Regions from separate parts of the Lysinibacillus sp. FSL K6-4013 genome, predicted to be linked through region 2. Evidence: riboswitches for the same ligand, from Rfam matches in the RefSeq annotation. Region 2 holds a riboswitch; each other region holds the start of a gene.
The links. Region 2 has a riboswitch for cobalamin ahead of MHB39_RS10975 (ABC transporter substrate-binding protein). Riboswitches for the same ligand answer to the same signal wherever they lie in the genome.
Positions count from the first base shown of each region.

Region 1: linked by a shared signal. The riboswitch ahead of MHB39_RS02905 (ABC transporter substrate-binding protein) and the one ahead of MHB39_RS10975 (ABC transporter substrate-binding protein) in region 2 are both predicted to bind cobalamin.
Region 3: linked by a shared signal. The riboswitch ahead of cobT (nicotinate-nucleotide--dimethylbenzimidazole phosphoribosyltransferase) and the one ahead of MHB39_RS10975 (ABC transporter substrate-binding protein) in region 2 are both predicted to bind cobalamin.
Region 4: linked by a shared signal. The riboswitch ahead of nikA (nickel ABC transporter substrate-binding protein) and the one ahead of MHB39_RS10975 (ABC transporter substrate-binding protein) in region 2 are both predicted to bind cobalamin.

Region 1 is NZ_CP152031.1:589,076-592,579, reverse strand. It holds gene MHB39_RS02910 (iron ABC transporter permease) at 1-591, opposite strand, end outside; gene MHB39_RS02905 (ABC transporter substrate-binding protein) at 588-1,556, opposite strand; cobalamin riboswitch at 1,688-1,870, opposite strand; gene MHB39_RS02900 (acyl-CoA dehydrogenase family protein) at 1,928-3,504, opposite strand, start outside.
Region 2 is NZ_CP152031.1:2,217,037-2,220,540, forward strand. It holds gene MHB39_RS10970 (translation factor GTPase family protein) at 1-948, opposite strand, end outside; cobalamin riboswitch at 1,131-1,318, shown strand; gene MHB39_RS10975 (ABC transporter substrate-binding protein) at 1,481-2,473, shown strand; gene MHB39_RS10980 (precorrin-3B methylase) at 2,525-3,202, shown strand; gene MHB39_RS10985 (S9 family peptidase) at 3,274-3,504, shown strand, end outside.
Region 3 is NZ_CP152031.1:1,281,636-1,285,139, reverse strand. It holds gene MHB39_RS06045 (trimeric intracellular cation channel family protein) at 181-786, shown strand; gene cobT (nicotinate-nucleotide--dimethylbenzimidazole phosphoribosyltransferase) at 900-1,955, opposite strand; cobalamin riboswitch at 2,047-2,223, opposite strand; gene MHB39_RS06035 (ABC transporter ATP-binding protein) at 2,320-3,504, opposite strand, start outside.
Region 4 is NZ_CP152031.1:2,367,775-2,371,278, reverse strand. It holds gene nikA (nickel ABC transporter substrate-binding protein) at 1-1,422, opposite strand, end outside; cobalamin riboswitch at 1,571-1,764, opposite strand; gene metE (5-methyltetrahydropteroyltriglutamate--homocysteine S-methyltransferase) at 1,903-3,504, opposite strand, start outside.

The DNA of each region.
Region 1 (3,504 bases), 1.6 Mb from region 2:
AAATGGAATGATCATTTGGACATATGGCCAACCACGCATCGAAACAGAACCAAGTAGCCAGCCTATTACCTGACGTAATTCTTCACCAGATAAGGCAATCATTAATGAAATAAGGGAACCTAAAAATGAACTAAAAATAACACCTGTTAATATCAACGTTTCCATTTTCAATGAGCGGTCTACGAGTCTAGCAAAGCTCATAACAACTACCATCGTGATGATAGCACCAATCATACTGAAGGTTGGCAGCGCATACAAACCGACAACAGGTATAGAAATACTAAAAAAGATCGTTAAAACAGCACCAACAGAAGCCCCTGATGAAACCCCTAGTGTATATGGATCTGCTAATGGATTTTTTAATAAACCTTGGAATGCTGCTCCAGCAATAGCTAGAGATGCGCCTACTAGTCCCGCTAATAACACGCGAGGCAAACGAATTTTCCAAAAGATATTGGCGGCTGTTTCATCAACCGCCTTATTCCACAATACTTCTAGTGGAATATGAACTGAGCCTATCGCTACGCCACACCAGATGCTAATAAGAAGAAGCGTACATGTTAGTGTATAGGCTAGTGCTATTTTTTTCACTTAAATACCTCAGGATAGATCGCTTTTGCTAATTCTTCTAGACCTTCTGCTAAACGTGGTCCTTGACGACTTGTTGTGCTTTCATCTACCTGCACAATCGCATTATTTTTTACGGCATTAATCGTATCAAAGCCCGCACGTTTTGGTATCTTCGTCAAAATATCTGGTACATAATGATATGTCACCACGATGACATCTGGGTTTTTCGCGATAATTTGCTCTGCATCAATTTTATACCAATTATCGCCATCTACAGCTACATTCTCTGCATTGAGCATTTCAAGCATTGCATTCATAAATGTGCCATTACCAGCTGTATAAATATCTGGCTCATCCGATGCTTCAACTAACACTTTTTTTGGTTCAACGTCCTTGACTTTAGTCAAAATTCCTTCTACTTTAGCCTTCATATTAGCAACAATTTTTTCTGCCTCTGGTAATTTTCCTGTAGCACGTCCAAGCTGCTCAATTGTCGTATATGTTTCATTAAAGTCTTGTGCATTTTTCACTACAAATACTTTTAAACCTGCCGATTCAAGCTGTGCAATAGCCTCTTCTGACAGAGACATGCTAGATTCGTGAGAAAAAACGATATCTGGTTTTAAGGCAATAATTTTTTCAATATCGTATTCCATGCCGCCAACCTTATCTTTCTCAGCTGCCTCTGGTGGATAATCGTCGTTGTCAGTAACACCAACTATTTCATCATTTAAACCGAGCCCAAAAAGAATTTCAGTGTTACTTGGAATAAGTGAAACAATTTTCTCAGGAGGTGCTTCGAGTGTAATGTCCTTACCAAGGGCATCTGTTATTGTCATTGGGAATGTTGCTTCCTCCACCTGTGCCTTTTCTTGCTGTGTTTGCTGCTCATTAGCTGGCTTGTTATCCTTTGCTTCCTGTCCACAAGCAGCTAGCAAGCCGACTGCTAAAAATGCTGATAATCCTATTTTCCAAAATTTCTTCATGTGAATCCTCCTTGGTTGATCCGTGCGATATTTCTTATTCTAATCAAAATAATACCCCTCATCTTTGAAAGATGAGGGGTCAAAATCGCACCAAAAAAACTGATACAAAATCCACCACCCTATCCTCGTAGGTTGTATGTCGTTATAAAGGCAGGTCTCCTGGCTAGTGCTGCTTGCGATTTTCAAGCCTTCCCGAAATATTCAGTGGCATCATTTGAAAAAACTCACACTTACAGTGGCGGGACCGCATCGGAATTACACCGATTTCCCTTTTCACTTTACTTAAGTAAAGAACCTTTATAATATTCAGTTGATTTCATTATACATGAAAATGAAAGAAGTCGCCTCCATTCAAGACGACTTCCAAGCTATTATACAATTTCAGAAAAGTATTGGACTGTTTTCATTTGAGCACCCATTTCTCTTAATGACCATGTCTGCTCTAAATAAACGTCCGCAAGTTTTTCATATTTCCCACCAAATTTATGTGCCCATTCAACCGCTACAACACTTTCATAAAGATGAGCCATCTTTTTCGCCATATCTTTTGCTTCAAAAGTTTTCGTCGCTTCGTCTAAAGCGCTAAAGAGTTGTAGTTTCGCAGACATATCCTCCAATTTTTCTTTAACGATTTGTACCAATGAGCTGTCAGCTAATTTGTCTAATCGTTCCTTCATCTCATGTACAAACAATTCATGGGCATGGAACTTAACTACCAAACGAATGAGTTCTAAGGCCAAAATATTAGCCGTCCCCTCCCACACCGTCAACACTTGCGCGTCTCTTAATAAGCGTGGCGTTACAAAGTCTTCGATATAGCCATTACCTCCGTGTAATTCAATTGCCTCACTAGCATAATGAACGGCTTGCTCTGCCGTTTCCTTTTTCATAATGGCAATATATAAACGATTCATAATAAGGTCTTGCTGTGTTCCCTGTCCACTCGTCACTTTATCGTATAACTGAATAAGATCAAAAACTGTCGCTACCTCCACGTGCAACTTAGCTGCAAATTTACCTAAAGTATCCTGAATCATAGGGTATTGTGTTAAGGGCTTGCCAAATGCATGTCGATTGGTTACATAATGTTTTGCCTCTAAGAAGCCGCGACGCATAATACCAATTGAAGCGACTGCATTACAAATTCTTGATAGATTTAGTGCTTCTAGCATGTAATAAATCCCTTTATTTTGCTCTCCTACAACATAGGCAAGTGCACCTTCAAATTCTACCTCACCAGAGGGAACAGCCCGAACCCCTAGCTTATCTTTCAGTCGGCGAATACGTAGATGATTCGCTGTTCCATCTTCTTTGCGCCATGGAACTGCAAACAACGTTAAGCCTTTGGAACCTGCTGGCGCATCTTCTAGTCGCGCCAATACCATCGCTACACCACACATGCCTGCATTGGATGCAAAGTATTTTTCACCATATAGGCGATACGCAGTGCCATCCTTTCTAGCCTCCACCACATTTGCACCAACGTCAGAGCCTCCTTGACGTTCTGTTAAAAATGTCGCACCTTCATATAAATCTGTGTCTCCTGTTGCACAAACATGTGGTAAAAAACGCTGCTTTACCTCTTCATCCGCATAATGGTCTAATAGATAGGCAGTAGCCATCGTCAATGTTACGGGACAGTAAAAACCGGGCTCTGCATGTGATAGCATATAACCTTGCGCAAAGCTATAAACATAATTACCCTTGTGACCTAGCTGCGGAATATCCTTGTGTACATAGCCGACAATCCCTGTATTATATGTCTCTTCAATCGTCTTTTTATAGCCATCATTAACCCAAACCTCTGATATCTCTTCACCGTAGGCATCATATCTTTGAAGGCGAGGCTCTCCCTGTCGATCTGTATACTTTGCCCTCGTATCAATATCACCTGCACATAGCTCACCAAAATCTGTTAACTCTCGATGTGCATAGGATAAAAACTCTT
Region 2 (3,504 bases):
TCGATCTCCAATATTTGCCTGACTCAGCCCTTTGACAGCGAAAATCTCTCCTGCCTCAACCTGTTGAATGGTCTCAAAGCGACTGCCATTATAAAGGCGAATTTCGGTCACTTTTTCTGTTATTTCGCCAAATGAAAATTCATCCCGCACATGCAACGAGCCCTTGATCGCCTTCATAAAGGTTAAACGCTGGTGCCCATCATGACGAATTTTAAAAACCTCGCCCTCAAACGGGGCATCCTTGTCAAAATGGGTACATGTTAACAGTGGGAGCTGGTCAAGAAATTCCTGAATGCCCTCATCCTTTAAGGCTGAGCCAGCAAAGCAGGGGAAGGCACATTCATGTTTAATCATTGCCTGTAACTGAGCAAGACACTGTTCATGCTCCAATGACTCATTCAGAAAGGCATCAAGCAATTCTTCGTCGCGCTCCGCCAGCCATTCCATGATGCTATTTGATACATAATCTGCTCGCAGCGGCTCATCGACGAACAACACATGCTGAGAGCAATCTTTGTGAAGCTGACTCATGACAGCCTCCACATTGGCACCTTCACGATCAATCTTATTAATAAAGAAAAAGGTAGGAACATGGTATTGACGTAAAAGTTGCCACACTGTTTCTGTATGGCCTTGTATCCCTTCGACAGCGCTAATGATAATAATGGCATAATCCATTACTCGAATGGCACGCTCCATCTCAGGGGAGAAATCGACATGCCCTGGCGTATCAATCAATGTGTATGTATCGTCGCCAATGCTTATGCGCCCCTGCTCAGCAAATATTGTAATGCCTCGTCTGCGCTCTAGCTCATGATGATCAAGAAAGGTATCCTGATGATCGACTCGACCACGGGCTTGAATACTATTTGTATGAAAAAGTACTTGCTCAGAGAAGGTCGTTTTCCCTGCATCCACATGCGCAAGTACACCGATTGTTTTGTACATAGGAAATCCTCGTTTCTATAGATTGCTATCTTTTTATTGTAACAGAATACTAGCTCCTTTATTTCTTGTAAAATAGTTCGTCTTTATGTCGAAATAGTGCTAATATAATGATGATTATACTATTAGCATCATACTACTGATTGCGCGATAAATTTTCTTCTGCTAGTCTATCAATAGTATTGAACATTATAGAACGTATTGGTGCAAATGGCATTTGTCATTTGCTTAAAAGGGAAATCGGTGCAATTCCGATGCTGTCCCGCAACTGTAAATGGGGAGTCTATACAGCATGCCACTGTAGTGAAACTATGGGAAGGCGTATAGATGATGAACCTAAGCCAGGATACCTGCCAATATGTATTTTTTGACTAAGAACCACGAGGATGGGGATAGTGATATAGGTAATGATACCGTTATTTCACTATGCTACTCTCTTGGCGACAAGAGGGTTTTTTTATGCCCTTCCAACCACCTGGGTAGTAAAGAAGTCTCTGATTTCTTTCTATATTTTAACAACAAAGGAGAAAAGGACATGAAGAAATGGAAAAGTATCTGGCTGATGATAATCATTGCCTTGGTCGCTGTTTTAGGGGCTTGTAACGCAAAGGACAAAACAGAATCAGCAGCACAAGGTGAAAAGGTTGAGCCATCCGAGGCAGCAGCAGAAGTAACCATTGAAAATAATGACACAACACAAACATATAAGGAAGCACCGACAAAAGCGATTAGCTTAAATCAACATGTAACAGAAATCATGCTAGCGCTTGGCTTAGAGGATTCTATGGTAGGGACGGCTTACTTGGATGATAAAATTTACGAGCCACTGCAAGAGGCATACGATAAAGTCCCTGTCCTTTCCGATCAATACCCAACGAAGGAGCAAGTCATTGATGCCGAGGCAGATTTCCTATATGCGGGCTGGAAAAGTGGCTTCGGGGAAAAGGGTGTTGGCACACCAGAAGAGCTTGAAGAATTAGGCATTCATACGTATTTACATACGGCTTCCAACATGACAAAGCCAACATTAGAGGATATTTTTACCGATATTCGCAATATCGCGAAGATTTTCCGTATTGAGGATCGTGGTGAAGCTTTAATTGAGCAGATGACGAAAGATGTAGAGGCAGTACAAGCTAAATTACCAAAAGATAGCGAAAAATTACGGATTCTTGTGTTTGATAGCGGTGAAAAGGATGTATTTACAGCGGGTCAAAACTTTATGAATGAGCTAGTGACAATCGCGGGTGGACAAAATATCTTTGGTGATGTGGAATCAGGCTGGACAACTGTGTCGAAGGAAGATGCAGTGGACCGCAATCCAGAGGTAGTTGTCGTAATTGATTACGGTGAAACAACAGCAGAACAAAAGATCCAATTCTTAAAAAATGATCCAGCATTGAAGGAGATGGAAGCTGTTAAAAATGAGCGCTTTGTTATTCTACCACTTTCAGCAGCGTCTGAAGGGGTTCGTGCGGCAGAGGCGATTGAAATTTTAGCAAAGGGCTTCTATCCTGAAAACTTTTAATCCATTCGAGCTAGCGTTTTGCTAGCTCCTTTTTTATAAGGAGCGATAAAAATGAACGCATTTCAAAAAAATGTACCAGATCAAACTTTTGAAACATTAAACCGTCATGGTGAATTCACACGTCTTGCAGTCAGCCCCGGCATTATCAATAAGCATTATACGCCTGCGCAATTTCAAAAAATAGCCGAAATTGCAGGCGAAAAGGGAGCAATAAAGTATTCGGCCTCCTACAGTATTCTCGTATCCATTCCAACAAGTGATGCGTCAGAAGCGATACAAGCCTTACAGGAAGCGGGTCTTTATGTTGTGCCCTCAGGTCCTATCATTGCCATGAGGGCCTGTGATTTTTGTGATGGTGAGAAAATGGAGGCTGCCCCGATAACCGAACAGCTCTATCATGCCATGGTGGGGATGACGGTACCTGCAAGAGTCCGTGTCAATATTAATGGCTGTGCATCAGCTTGCTACAATGCAGTCTATGATGATATTGGGCTCGTTTACCAACAAGAAAGCTTTGATGTCTATTTAGGAGCAGTACCGATGGGAGCAAAGGCACAGGCTGGCAATTTATTCGCTAAGAGGGTAGACGTCACACAAATTGAAGATGTTTTACTGCACCTGATAAACCTTTATAAGGAGCATGCTCGCCCAAATGAACCCTTTTATAAATTTTATCGCAGAACAAAGTCCGCAGAATATTGGGAACTAGTAAAAAATTCGATTAAATAGCAGGAATATTACTTAGGGTGTCGAAGTATTGTAGTAAGGCACAGAATATTACAATACAAAGGAGCAAGAACATGACATCGAAACAAGGGATTCAACCAGAAGATCTTTATCACTTAAAATCAGTAGCAGATCCACAGCTTTCACCAGATGGGACAGAGGTAGTTTATGTAGAGACACGTATGGACGAGAAGAAAAACGACTATATATCGAATTTGTTTTATATAAACTTGAAGGACAAAACACCACAGCAATGGACATTTGGTGAAGATAGAACGAGTTCCCCTGTTTGGTCACCAGATGGC
Region 3 (3,504 bases), 940 kb from region 2:
ATGTGCACCTGTAAAACTTGCCTATTGTTTCTAAGAGCATTTTACGCTAAGCTAATGTGCGGACTTATTTCGAGAAGCGTATTTAATGACCGATTTTGGCTATTAAATTCATAGATTCTGTTACGTAAAATAGTCTTTTAACTTTAAAAAGTTTATTTATTGATAGAAGGGGTGAAAGGGATGGCTTGGGAGGTTTTTAGTATCATAGGAACAATTGCCTTTGCTATTTCTGGGGCAATTATTGCCATGGAAGAAGAATACGATTTATTTGGTGTATATATACTTGGTATTGTCACTGCTTTTGGTGGAGGAGCCATTCGAAATTTACTCATCGGGCTACCTGTCACAACCCTATGGGGACAGGATATGATGTTTCAAATTGCGCTGGCTGCGATTACGATATTTTTTATTTTTCCGCATCATCTGATTCAACATTGGCATCGTTGGGGTAACTTCACAGATGCGATTGGCTTATCAGCGTTCGCCATTCAAGGCGCACTTTATGCTGTCAAGCTGGATATGCCTGTTAGTGCTGTAGTTGTAGCTGCTGTGTTAACAGGTTCAGGTGGTGGCATTGTGCGTGATTTATTAGCTAGAAGAAAACCATTAGTTCTCCGTGATGAAGTTTATGGTGTTTGGGCAGCTCTTGCTGGACTACTAATCGGCTTCGAGGTTTTTACAGGGGACATTTTCCTTTATATTTTATTCGCGGTAATTACTGCGTTACGTATTCTTTCCTATACGATGAAGTGGCGCTTGCCATTACGTAAGTTAAATCGTGCATAAATACTATTCAGCCAATGACCAAAAATTAAGTCATTGGCTATTTTATTTTTTGTCTAATAATAATCTTTTATGGGTTTCATTCCTTATATGATTGAAGAAGACATTAACTTAGCTTATCTTTTTAACAACTGCATTGCTTCTTCTAATGTCACCATGTTTTTCATCATTGAACAAGCTGCATCTAAAATAGGAAAGGCTAAGGCTGCTCCAGAACCTTCGCCTAAACGCATATTCATGTGCAACATCGGTTCAATACCTAGTAATGCAGCGGCAATTTTTGCCCCTGGCTCCTCTGAAGCATGGGAAGGAATAATATAATCGATTACTTTTGGTTCGAGCTTATAAGCAATGAGGGCAGCTATAGTCGAAATAAATCCATCAATAACCACTGGTTTACGATGAACTGCAGCCCCAAGAATAATACCTGTCATCGCCCCTATCTCTAATCCTCCTACCTTAGCCAGAACATCAATAGCATCTTTTGGATTAGGCTTATTTAAGGTAATTGCTTTTTCAATAATCGCCGCTTTATAGGCAATGCCTCCTTGGCCAACTCCTGCCCCAAACCCTGTTACTTCTATAGGGTCACATCCAGTCAGAACAGCTAATATCGCAGCACTTGGTGTTGTATTGCCAATACCCATTTCCCCTGTACCAAGTACATCAGCACCTTGTATGATTTCCTCAGTGGCCACACGGATTCCTACTTCTATCGATTGAATGGCTTCTTGTTTGGACATAGCTGGACCTTGTGCCATGTTATCTGTACCGTATTTAATTTTATGAATAATGACACCAGCATCAAGTGGAATATCTGCTTTTACCCCAACATCTACTGTGACCACCTTTGCATTGGTAATGCGCGCAATTGCACAAACGCCTGTCCCCCCCTTAGGAAAATTTAATGTTTGAAAGACTGTAACATCTTGCGGATTCGTGGTTACACCTTCCTCACATACACCATGATCTGCAGCACAAACAATCATCACCTTTTTGTCAACCGTCGGATATAATTGTCCTGTTATACCAGAGAGCTGTACGGCAAGTGATTCTAGTTTACCCAAGCTACCTGGGGGCTTACAAAGCGCATCAATCCGCTTTCTAGCTTGCTCCATACCTTTCATATCAACCCCTTGAATGTTTTCAATCGTGTCTTGTAATAATGGCATAATTATTTCTCCTCTCGTTCTCATTAAGACAAAATAAAAAGTCTGTAGTTTATTGTCATGACAAATAAACTACAGACTTTTCCATCATCTATATCTTCTAAAGCAAGTAGGCAGGTCTCCTGGCTCAAGTTCAACATCTCATAGTACCTTCCCAGCAATTCGCTAGTGGCATACACTATGAAACTTCCTTATACAGTGGCGGGTCCGCTAAAGCTTTTCACTTTATTCCCTATTCTCCCTAGTGGGCACCTATTGCTTTTATGTAATTATGTTAAATCTACTTTACAACTTTTTTAGTGTCAATAGATAAAAATTTTTTGAGTGTTAACTTAGTACCACCACCTATTCAAACAATATAGGCTTATCAAGAACCTGTCACAACAAATGAATCCCTCTCGTTCACCTGATTCCTATCAACTTCAAATATTTTATCTGCTTCATTTATTAAAGCAGGGTGATGAGTAACCAATATAACAGTCTTTTGTTTTTCTTTATTTAAATATAAAAGTAATGATTCTATATTTATTTGGTTGTCTTTATCAAGCGCAGAAGTAATCTCGTCAAACAAATAGATATCCGCATCTCTTAGAAGCGATCTTGCTATTGAAAGTCTTTGCTGTTGCCCAGTAGATAATTCAAGCCCATTATGCCCTATAAGCGTTTCAAATTTATAGTCTAACGTTTCTATATATGAATAAATGTTAACCATTTTACAAATTTGAATTAATTCTTCGTCTGTTGCATTCGGCTTTGCTAATAACAAATTTTCCCTTATTGTCCCTGTCATTATAAAATGCTCTTGCGTTACCAAACATACCCTTTTTCTATAAACATCAATAGGAATATATCTAATATTCTGATTGGATAGAAATATTTCACCCTGATAATTAATGTATAAACCTGATAATATATTCAATAATGTCGATTTACCTGATCCGCTTTCTCCCTTAATCAATACAATTTTCTTCAAAGGTATTTGGAAATTTATATTTTCTAAAACTGGAGAAAATGCATTAGTATAGGTAAAGCTTACATTCCGTAATACTATTTTATCTTTATTAAAATGATGCGATGAATTTACATAGTCTGGTACTTCTAATTTCCTTAGCTGATATTTATTGTCTTCCATTAAGTTTTTCACTCTATTTACAGACACAATTGCTTCTTGTAAAAATGAATTTAGTTGGGAAAATCTTAAAAATGACTGACTAAAGTTATTGGCATAGGTTGTGAATGCTATTAATACTCCTAACGTGAGGCTTCCTTTATAAATAAAGTAGGCACCTATAATAAGGATAATCAAATAACTTGTAAAGTTTATTAATTCTATTATTGATCCTGATTTTATGCTTAAACGCATTTTATCAAGAGTATTTTTGTATAATAAGGTAATTTTCTTTTGATAGTTATCTATGGCGTTTACCTCATTATTAAATATCTTAAATAATTTAAATGATGACAGTAATTCTCCCAGATAGGTTAAATAAGAATCTAAATCTTTTTTGATGGCAGTATCCATCATCCTTATTTTTTTTCCATAATATTTAAA
Region 4 (3,504 bases), 150 kb from region 2:
TTGGTGAATTTTCGTATCGATTTCTTTGGCGTTTGCTAAGCCTAATTTCGCCTCATACACACCACTAGCATTTGGTGTAGCTGATTCATTTGCAAAGCTATGTGGATCTGTAGGTGGTCCATTGGTCCGCCAGAAATTAATATCTACCTGGTCATCCATCAATTTTTGAAGACCGACCATTACATCTGCCCCTTCTAAATTCAACTGAACGCCAATTTTTGCGAGTTCACCTTGCATTAATTCTGCCATTGGTTTTTGAATCGCATCGGATGCAATGTAAATCAAATCTAAAGTCAACGGCTGTCCGTTTTTTGAACGAATTTTTTCACCCTTCGGTAATGTCCACCCTGCCTCATCTAGCAATTGTTGGGCTTTTTCTGGATTGTATACAATAGGTGCTAAATCTATATTGGCATAAGGAATTGCATCCCAGAACAATGTGTTCGCTACTTTTTCCGTACCATGTGTAATACTGTCGACCATTTGTTCCTTATTAATAGCATACTGAATGGCTTGACGTACCTTTAACTCAGATAATGGACCAGATTGTGTATTGAATAGCAGTGCTTTCGTAGATAAAGGCTCAGAGGTAGCAGTTTTGTATTTGCCACTGTCTTTTAAATACGTATAGTTATCTAAACTAATAATGCCACGGCCATAAATTAAATCTAATTCTTCGTTTTCAAATGCTAATGAAATAGATTCTGAGTCTGGGATAATTTTTACTTTTATTTGTTCTACTAATGGTTGTTCTCCCCAATAGTTTTCATTGCGACTAAATAATGCATATTCATCCTTTTTGTATTCAGTTAATACCCAAGGGCCTGTTCCAATCGGTGCTTTGATAGAATCTTGCGTCATATCACCATCTGGGAATCCGTTATCCCCTAAAAAACGGAAAGGTCTGACAAAGGCAAGTTCGTTTAAGACAGGATAATATGGCTCATCCAATTGCAGACGAATTGTAAAATCATCCACTTTTACAACCTCTTTCATGTGGTTAACCATCCCCATCCAAGAATGCATATCTCGATTCGCTAATACGGCGTCAAAGTTACGAATGACATTATCTGCATTAAATGTGGTGCCGTCTGAATATTTCACATCTTTTCTTAGATGGAAAGTATACGAAGTTTTATCCTCTGAGATGTCCCAGCTTTCGGCGAGCTTAGGCGTAACAGTACCATCATCGTTGTATTCCACCAAGGATTCATAAACCATTGCTTGGGCAGTCATTTGATTCGGTAAATATGTATGAGGATTCAATGGACCTACATCTAATGGCCAGCCAATCGTTATCATTTTTTCATCTGTTTGGTTTGCTGAGGTCTTTTCCTTTTCTTCATCCATGCCTGTACAGCCAGCAAGTAAACTGAACGTCAGGACAAGCAGGAAAGGAAGTAAATACTTTGTCAATCTCATTTTCTGTCTCCTATCTCTATTCGTAGTACAAATAAATCTACTTGTTGAAGAAGAGAAGGCATAAAAAAACCTTATTCTAAAAAAGAATAAGGACAGAAAAACCCACGATGAACAAGTCTCCATCCATCTCCCTATCTTTCGTAGATCATCAATGAATCTTCTTACAAGCAGGCATTCTGGCTCATGAATCATCATTTTGCTTCACCTTCCCAAGTACTCACTCAGTGGTATTTGAAACAAAACTACTCATTTACAGCTGCGGGACAGCATGGGGATTTCACCCATTTTCCTTTTAATTGAATGAAAGACGATTTCACTCAAACTTGTAATGATTGCTATGAAATTAGTAATAAACATAACATGCTCGCATGGTCACGTCAATTTTATTTTCTGAATATAATAAATAACATAAAAAGACTAGGGATTCACCCTAGTCTTCGTAATTGGAGAGTAGATGTAGTAGATTAAAAAATCATTTCGTTATCTTAATGTAGATTGCTGTACAGCTTGACGCAACGTTTTAGTAGCAGCAACCATATTGGCTAAAGCTGCAACGGTTTCTTCTTCTTTTCTCGTTTTTAAGCCACAATCTGGATTCACCCAGAATTGATGACGGTCCAGCACCTGTAGACTATCTTTCATAATAGTGAGCATTTCTTCCTCGCTTGGTACACGAGGGCTATGAATATCATAGACGCCTAAGCCAATTCCTTTATTATAGGGTTGCACTTGTAGTGAAGAAATAAGTTCCCCATGGCTTCGCGATGTTTCAATGGAAATCACATCTGCATCTAGTGCGCTAATCGGTTCGATGAAATCATTAAATTCGCAGTAACACATATGTGTATGGATTTGTGTTTCATCTTTGACACTAGATGTAGCAAGCTTGAAGGAATTGACAGCCCAATCTAAGTAAGCCCCCCATTCTTCCTTTCTAAGCGGTAAACCTTCTCTTAACGCTGGCTCGTCCACTTGAATAATCGAAATTCCTGCGTTTTCTAGTGCTTCCACCTCTTTGCGAAGTGCTAATGCAATTTGATAAGCGACATCTTGACGGGAAAGATCATCGCGCACAAAGGACCAATTTAATATCGTTACTGGCCCTGTCAGCATGCCCTTTACAAATCGCTTTGTTAGGCTTTGAGCATAGGCTGATTCTTTTACGGTAATTGGTGAGGCCCACGCAACATCTCCATAAATGATCGGAGGCTTCACACAGCGTGACCCGTATGAAACGACCCATGCTTTTTCTGTAAAGGCAAAGCCAGTCAATTTTTCACCAAAATATTCTACCATGTCTGTACGCTCAAATTCACCATGAACAAGTACATCGATATCTAATTCCTCTTGTATAGTGATCCAGCGCTTTGTTTCGTCTTCTAAAAATGTTTCATAGGCTTCATTCGATAATTGTTTCTTTCGCCACGCATTACGATTTCTTTTCACTTCATCTGATTGCGGGAAGCTACCGATTGTAGTTGTTGGAAACAGCGGTAATCCTAAGGCTTGTTGTTGGATCGTTTGTCGCTTCGTAAAATTACTGTGTCGTTCAAAATCTTGCTTTGTCACAGTTTGAACGGCTTGATGAATTAACTTATTTTGGCGGATTGGATGATTTTTTAGAGCCTCAATCGCCTTCATACTTTCTGAAAAATTATGTTGTAAGGAACCATCTTTATCTCGTCTGAATTTAGTCAGCCCCGTGATTTCTACGATTTTCTCATCTGCGAAGGCCAGAGACTGCTTTAAAACAGGGTCAAGATCATTTTCAAGAGAGGTTGTGATTGGAACGTGCTGTAGGTTACTTGATGGTTGAATCCATAGTTCAGCAGCATGACTTAGCTGTTCAATGGCTTGAATTGTCGCATTGACCTCCGCCAGGTTTGAACGCCAAATATCACGGCCATTCACTACCCCTATTCCTAATACTTTATCCTGCGGGAAACCAAATTGACGAAGTGACGCCATATTTCCTTTATAGCCATGAACAAAGTCCAAACCGAATCCTTGAACAGGCAATGTACTTAATGCTTCATAGGCACTTAAAGCTTCGAAATAAGTCTGTAGCATTATTTTAGCCTC